Regions from separate parts of the Aminobacter sp. GW821-FHT11F06 genome, predicted to be linked through region 3. Evidence: riboswitches for the same ligand, from Rfam matches in the RefSeq annotation. Region 3 holds a riboswitch; each other region holds the start of a gene.
What was found. Region 3 has a riboswitch for cobalamin ahead of AC1RTB_RS21915 (DUF1636 family protein). Riboswitches for the same ligand answer to the same signal wherever they lie in the genome.
Positions count from the first base shown of each region.

Region 1 (2,260 bases), on a different contig from region 3:
CGACCTCAGATGGTCGCCGATCCGTGGCACCATTGTCGGCTTCAACGGCGCGACCTTCGTCGAGGGGTCGACCACTCCGGGCGAAAGCGGTTCGATTCTCTACGCCGGGCGCCTTAGCGTCGAGCGCGAAATCCGCGCGAACCTCACGGCCATGGCAGCAGTGGGCGCCGGCTGGCGCGATTATGCCGACTCTGAAGACCACGATATGACGCTGACCGCTGAAGCAGGCCTGACCTGGTGGGTCAACCGCTATGCCGGCCTCACCGGCCGGCTGCGTCATGAGACCTTCAACAGCACGCTGCCCAACCGCGACAGCAAGACCAACAGCGTGTTCCTCGGCGTGAAAATCCAGCGCTAGGGACTGGGCACAGCCAGTCCGGCGGTGATTGCCTTCAGCGCTTCCTCCCCTTGTCCCGAAAACACCTCACTCATGATGAGGTCGGCCAGCGGCAGGCGGCTGCCCCAGCCATGCCTTTCGAGATCGGGCCTTTGCGCGAATTCGGAAACCCGTCCGACGCAGAGATAAGCCACCGGCACGACATGTTCGGGGATGCCGAGCAGACTTTTCAGCGCCTCTCGGTCGAGGATGCTGACCCAGCCGACGCCGACGCCTTCCGCACGCGCCGCCAGCCAGAAATTCTGCACCGCGCAAACGGTGCTGTAGAGATCCATTTCCGGATTGTGCCAGCGTCCGAGCGGCGAATTCTCCGAACGGCTGCGGTCGCAGGTGACGACAAGATTGAGCGGGGTCTCGCAGATGCCTTCAAGCTTGAGCTTGCGGTAGAGTGCCTGTTTTTCCTCGGCGATCCGCGGCAGTTCCTGCTGGCGCGCAGCGAAGAACAGGTCGCGCACCTTCTGCCTGCGCTCGACGTCACGGATGACGATGAAATTCCATGGCTGCATGAAACCGACCGACGGTGCGTGATGGGCAGCCATCAAGAGCCGCGCCAGCACATCGTCTTCGAGCGGATCGGGCAGAAAATGGCTGCGCACGTCGCGGCGCGTGAAGATGGCGCGGTAGACCGCATCCTGGGCAGTTTGGTCGAAACAATCGGAATGGTCAGCCGGCATCGCGTGTCCCCTTGCGAGCAATCGTTTTCCGCCGCCTGACCATGCGGTGGACGATTTCTGCCGGGCCGGTCTTCTGGCTCGAGTTCAACCCGTTGTCGACACCTTCCCGTTCAAGATGAACAGTGGCTTTTGCCGATACGGTCCCTCTTACAGCGTTGGGCACGCCACGGATTTGCACCGTGTTCCCGATTCTCCCGCATCGCTGCGGGCACCTGGCAGAATATGTCTACAGGACGCGGACCTCGGTTGCTACGCCGCTGCGCGTCCAAATTTGGCGCGTCAGCGACATGGCATCAGCGGCCGGGCTTCATCTCGTGCAGCAGGCCTTCGATGACACCGGCCATGCTCTTGTTGAGATCGGAACGCGACAGAGCGAAGGCGACATTGGCCTCGACGAAGCCTTCCGGCGAGCCGCAGTCGAAGGTGCGGCCACGATAGTGGTAGCCGTAGAAAGGCTGCATCTTCTCGAGCTTCAGCATCGCGTCGGTCAGCTGGATTTCGTCGCCGGCGCCCCGCTCCTGGCTGGCCAGGATGTTGAAAATCTCCGGCTGCAGGATGTAGCGGCCATTGATGAAGAGGTTGGAAGGTGCCGTGCCCTGCTTGGGCTTTTCCACCATGCCTTCGATCTCGAAGCCGGTGTGGACGGCCTTGCCCTGTCCGACGATGCCATATTTGTGCGTCTCGGCGGGATCGCACTCCTGCACAGCGATGATGTTGTTGCCGGTCTCGGCGTAAAGCTCGACCATCTGGCGCATGCAGCTCTTTTCCGACTGCATGATCATGTCGGGCAAAAGCAGCGCGAAGGGCTCGTCGCCGACAAGTTCGCGCGCGCACCACACAGCATGGCCAAGGCCAAGCGGCACCTGCTGGCGGGTGAACGAGGTCTGGCCCGGCCCCGGCTGCAGCCGCTGCAGCCGTTCAAGCTGTTCGCTTTTGCCGCGCTGGGCCAGTGTATCGTAGAGTTCGAACTGGACGTCGAAATGATCTTCGATGACAGCCTTGTTGCGGCCGGTGACGAAGATGAAATGCTCGATGCCGGCTTCGCGTGCCTCATCGACCACGTATTGAATCACCGGACGATCGACAACAGTCAGCATTTCCTTCGGGATCGACTTGGTGGCAGGCAAAAAACGCGTGCCCAAACCGGCAACCGGAAAAACGGCCTTGCGAACTCTCTTCATTGCGTTGT
Region 1 is NZ_JBXARL010000003.1:79,714-81,973, reverse strand. It holds gene AC1RTB_RS08315 (outer membrane beta-barrel protein) at 1-358, shown strand, start outside; gene bluB (5,6-dimethylbenzimidazole synthase) at 355-1,071, opposite strand; cobalamin riboswitch at 1,118-1,302, opposite strand; gene galU (UTP--glucose-1-phosphate uridylyltransferase GalU) at 1,365-2,252, opposite strand.
Region 1: another riboswitch for cobalamin. It lies ahead of bluB (5,6-dimethylbenzimidazole synthase); the one in region 3 lies ahead of AC1RTB_RS21915 (DUF1636 family protein).

Region 2 (2,260 bases), on a different contig from region 3:
CGGGGCGCCGATCATCGCCATCGGCACGGCGCGATTGCCGCGCAAGCCGGTGCTGATCGGGCTTGCAATGCTGTTCGTGCTCGGCAACCTGCTCTGCGCCATCGCCCCGACTTACTGGACGCTGATGGCCGCCCGCGTCATCACCGCCTTCGGCCACGGCGCCTTTTTCGGCATTGGCTCGGTGGTGGCGGCGAGCCTTGTGCCCAAGAACCAGCGCGCCAGCGCCATCGCCCTTATGTTCGCCGGCCTGACGCTCGCCAACATCCTGGGCGTGCCCGGCGGCACTGCACTTGGCGAAGCCTATGGCTGGCGCATGACCTTTTTCGCTGTCGTTGTCATCGGGTTGATCTCGGTCGCGGCAATCGCCTTTCTGGTGCCGGCAGGCGTTGCCCCTCCCGGCAAGGGCGGCATCGCGGGCGAGGTCAAGGTGCTGGGCAAGCTGCAGGTGTGGCTTGCGATGATCATCTCGGCACTCGCCTCGGGCAGCCTGTTTGCCGTCTTCACCTACATCAAGCCGATCCTCACCGACGTCACCGGCGTATCGGTGGATTCGGTGACCTGGATCCTGCTTTTGTTCGGCGGCGGCATGACCATCGGCAACATCATCGGCGGCAAGCTCGCCGACTGGAAGCTGATGCCGACGGCCCTTGGCGCACTGATCATCATGGCCGCGATCCATGTCGCCTTCGCCGCGTGGAGCACGAGCGCGCCACTGGCGATCCTGCTCATTTTCATGTGGGGCGTCATCACCTTCGTCATCGTGCCGCCGATGCAGATGCGCGTCGTTGAGACCGCATCCGAGGCGCCCAACCTCGCCGCGACCCTCAACCAGGGCGCTTTCAATGCCGGCAACGCCGCCGGCGCCTGGATTGGCGGTGCCGCCATTTCCTGGGGCGTGAGTTATGCCGACCTGCCGCTTGTCGGCGCGGCGATTGCACTTTGCGCCTTTGGCGTAGCGCTTTTGTCCTTCACCCTCGACAGGCGTGACGCAATCGAGCAAGCCGCATGACGCTTTAGCGATTGTCAGCAGTCCGTAGCTGCTGTAGCCACGACAACGATGGTTCCTGCGGCCCGACTCGGGCAACGGGATTAAATGGGAACACGGTGAGACGTTCGTCTGGACGCGAAACCGTGGCTGCCCCCGCAACTGTGAGCGGATAGCAAATCGGAGACATGCCACTGGCCGCGAGGCCGGGAAGGTTCCGAGGCGCGATCACCCGCGAGCCAGGAGACCTGCCATCATCTGTGCAATTCAAACCGGCCGGGGTGTGCCGTGGAGATGATGATGATGGCGATTGCCTATTCGATAGGTTTCGGTTCGCTGATCGGATCGTTCCGCCTGCTCCGTGCTTTCACGGAGAAAAGGCATGCTCGACCGTGTTCATGCGGCTAGCCGTCTCGTCGGCGACACCCCAGCCGAGCTTGATATCGACGCCGTCAGCTGGGGACCTCGTCCCTCGCAGCAGATTCTCGCGCCCGTAAGCATCCGCATAGCACCCGGCGAGTTGCTGGCGATCGTCGGGCCGAATGGTGCTGGCAAGTCGAGCCTGCTGCGCTGCCTCTATCGCTATCATCGCCCGAGCGGCGGCACAGTCAGGCTCGACGGCACCGACATCTGGAAGATGAAGCCGCGCGATTGCGCCCGCCGCATCGCAACCGTGTTGCAGGAACCGGCTTCCGACTTCGGCCTGACGGTGGCCGAGATCGCCGAACTGGGCCTGACGCCGCATGCGACGCGCATGCGCACCGGCGACGAAGATTATGCCCAGGTCGAGACGGCGCTGTCGCTGCTCGGCCTGACAAAACTTGCCGCGCGCGATTTCGGTTCGCTGTCGGGCGGCGAAAAGCAGCGCGTGATGATCGCCCGCGCGCTGGTGCAGAAGCCCGACCTCCTGATCCTCGACGAGCCGACCAACCATCTCGACATCCGCCACCAGCTCGAAGTGCTCGAACTGCTGCGCACGCTCGGCTGCACGGTCATCGTGTCGCTGCATGACCTCGCCCTTGCCTCGGCGCATGCCGACCGCGTGCTGGTGATGGATGGCGGCCATGCCGTTGCCGCGGGCAGCCCCACCGACATCCTGACGCCCGAACGCATTCGCGCAAGCTTTGCGGTCGGAACCACGCTCGACAGCCATCCGATCACCGGGCGGCCCCGCTTTTCCTTCCATCTCGAACGCTGAACCCAAGGAGCCCCTATGCGCCTGCCAATCATTGCCGCCGCCCTGCTCGCCACCTGCGCCTCCGCTGCCGCAAGCAG
Region 2 is NZ_JBXARL010000003.1:297,035-299,294, reverse strand. It holds gene AC1RTB_RS09305 (MFS transporter) at 1-1,009, shown strand, start outside; cobalamin riboswitch at 1,042-1,255, shown strand; gene AC1RTB_RS09300 (ABC transporter ATP-binding protein) at 1,368-2,183, shown strand; gene AC1RTB_RS09295 (ABC transporter substrate-binding protein) at 2,199-2,260, shown strand, end outside.
Region 2: another riboswitch for cobalamin. It lies ahead of AC1RTB_RS09300 (ABC transporter ATP-binding protein); the one in region 3 lies ahead of AC1RTB_RS21915 (DUF1636 family protein).

Region 3 (2,260 bases):
CGGGATGTATGGCGGGCTTGCCAAGTTCGGCCGTGCGAACAGGCCCTATATAGAGGATATATTCCGCCAGGTGGTTGACCGTGGCCCGATCGCCGCTTCCGACATCGAAGGCGCCAAGGGCTCCGGCGGCTGGTGGGGATGGAGCCAGGAGAAGCACGCCTTCGAATGGCTGTTCTGGGCCGGGCGCATCACCACCCATTCGCGCCGCGGTTTCGAGCGGCTTTACGATCTGCCCGAGCGCGTATTGCCCTCGGCTATCTACGACCTGCCCGTCCCTGCCGCAGCCGACGCCCATCGCGAGTTGCTGCGCATCTCGGCCCGCGCCCATGGCGTGGCGACGGCTGCCTGCCTGCGCGACTATTTCCGCCTGTCGCCCGCCGACATGAAAGGCCGCCTCGAAGAGCTGGTCGAAACGGGCGAACTGATTCCCGTCCGCGTCGAAGGTTGGGACAAGCAGGCCTATCTCCACGCCTCGGCCCGCATTCCGCGCAAGGTTCAGGCCCGCGCGCTTCTCGCGCCGTTCGATCCGCTGGTGTTCGAACGCAGCCGCGCCGAAAGCCTGTTCGGCTTCCGCTACCGAATCGAGATCTACACTCCGGCCGAAAAACGCCAGTACGGCTATTATGTGCTGCCCTTCCTGCTTGGCGAACGAATCGTTGCCCGCATCGACCTCAAGGCCGACCGCCCCGCCGGTGTCCTGCGCGTCCATGCTGCTTACGCGGAGCCTTGTGCCCCGCCCGAAACGGCAGCCGAGCTCCATGAAGAGCTGAAGCAGATGCGCGACTGGCTCGGCCTCGAGCGTATCGAGGTCACACCAGCCGGCGACCTCGGCCCCGCACTGAGCGACATTGCGGGTCGCTCCCTCACGTTGACTCCACCCCTCGCGAAAGCCTAAATCGACCCAGACGGTCTCCTCCCGGCAAGGGGAGGAGCTAAGAGGGAATGCGGTGCGGCGCTTTTGGCGTCAAATCCGCGGCTGTCCCCGCAACTGTAAGCGACGAGCCAAGGCCAGTAACCACTGGGGGTCCTCCCGGGAAGGCGGCACGAAGGCGACGACTCGCGAGCCAGGAGACCTGCCGTCTGAAACATTGATCCGATCGCCTGGCGGGTGTCCCAGGCAAGGAGCCTGGTATTTTGGAACTTGACGACAATCTCTCGGTCGAAATTTTAGACGCATCCAGCGATAGCGCCGACCTGCGCGCCGCAGCGGATGTGACGATTCTCGTCTGCTCATCCTGCCGCGACGAGAACGGCTCGGACGCTCATCCGCGCGCAGGCGCCAGACTCGCTGAAGCCACACGCGCCGCCGCTGCCAATGAAGGCATCACCGTTCGCAGCGTCGAATGCCTCGGCAATTGCAAGCGCCGGCTCAGTGCCGCGATCCTGCGCGATGGCTCGTGGAGCTACGTCTTCGGCGATCTCGCCATTAGCTCGGGCGACGACCTGATCACCGGCGCAAAACTCTTCGCCACCTCGACCGACGGCCTGATCCCATGGCGTGGCCGTCCCGACAGCCTCAAGCGCGGCCTTGTCGCGCGCATCCCTCCCCTCGACCTCATCAAGGAAGACAAATGACCGCCTCCGTCGAACGCGTTCCCTGCACCGTCGTCACCGGCTTTCTCGGCGCCGGCAAGACGACGCTGCTCCGCCACATCCTCGAAAACGCCAAGGGCAAGCGCCTCGCCATCATCGTCAACGAGTTCGGCGATGTCGGCATCGACGGCGAAATCCTGAAGGGTTGCGGCATCGACGTCTGCCCCGAGGAAAACATCGTCGAACTGGCCAATGGCTGTATCTGCTGCACCGTCGCCGACGATTTTGTGCCCGCACTGGACCAGATCCTGTCGCGCACGCCCAGCGTCGACCACATCCTGATCGAGACTTCCGGCCTGGCGCTGCCCAAGCCGCTGATCCAGGCCTTCCAGTGGCCGAGCGTGAAGAGCCGCGTGACTGTCGATGGCGTCATCGCCGTTGTCGACGGCCCGGCTCTGGCCGAGGGCAAGGTCGCCTCCGACATGGATGCGCTCGCCGCCCAGCGCGCCCAGGACGAGACGCTCGACCATGACGACCCGATCGAAGAGGTGTTCGAGGACCAGGTCGCCTGCGCCGACCTCATCATCCTGTCAAAGGCCGACCTGCTCGATGAGGCAGGCCTTGCGCGCGCCAACGCCATCATCGGCGAGCATCTGTCGCGCGCCGTCAAGATCGTGCCGACCGCGCATGGCAAGGTCGATCCCTCCGTGCTGCTCGGCCTCGGTCT
Region 3 is NZ_JBXARL010000010.1:23,540-25,799, reverse strand. It holds gene AC1RTB_RS21920 (winged helix-turn-helix domain-containing protein) at 1-895, shown strand, start outside; cobalamin riboswitch at 890-1,095, shown strand; gene AC1RTB_RS21915 (DUF1636 family protein) at 1,165-1,575, shown strand; gene cobW (cobalamin biosynthesis protein CobW) at 1,572-2,260, shown strand, end outside.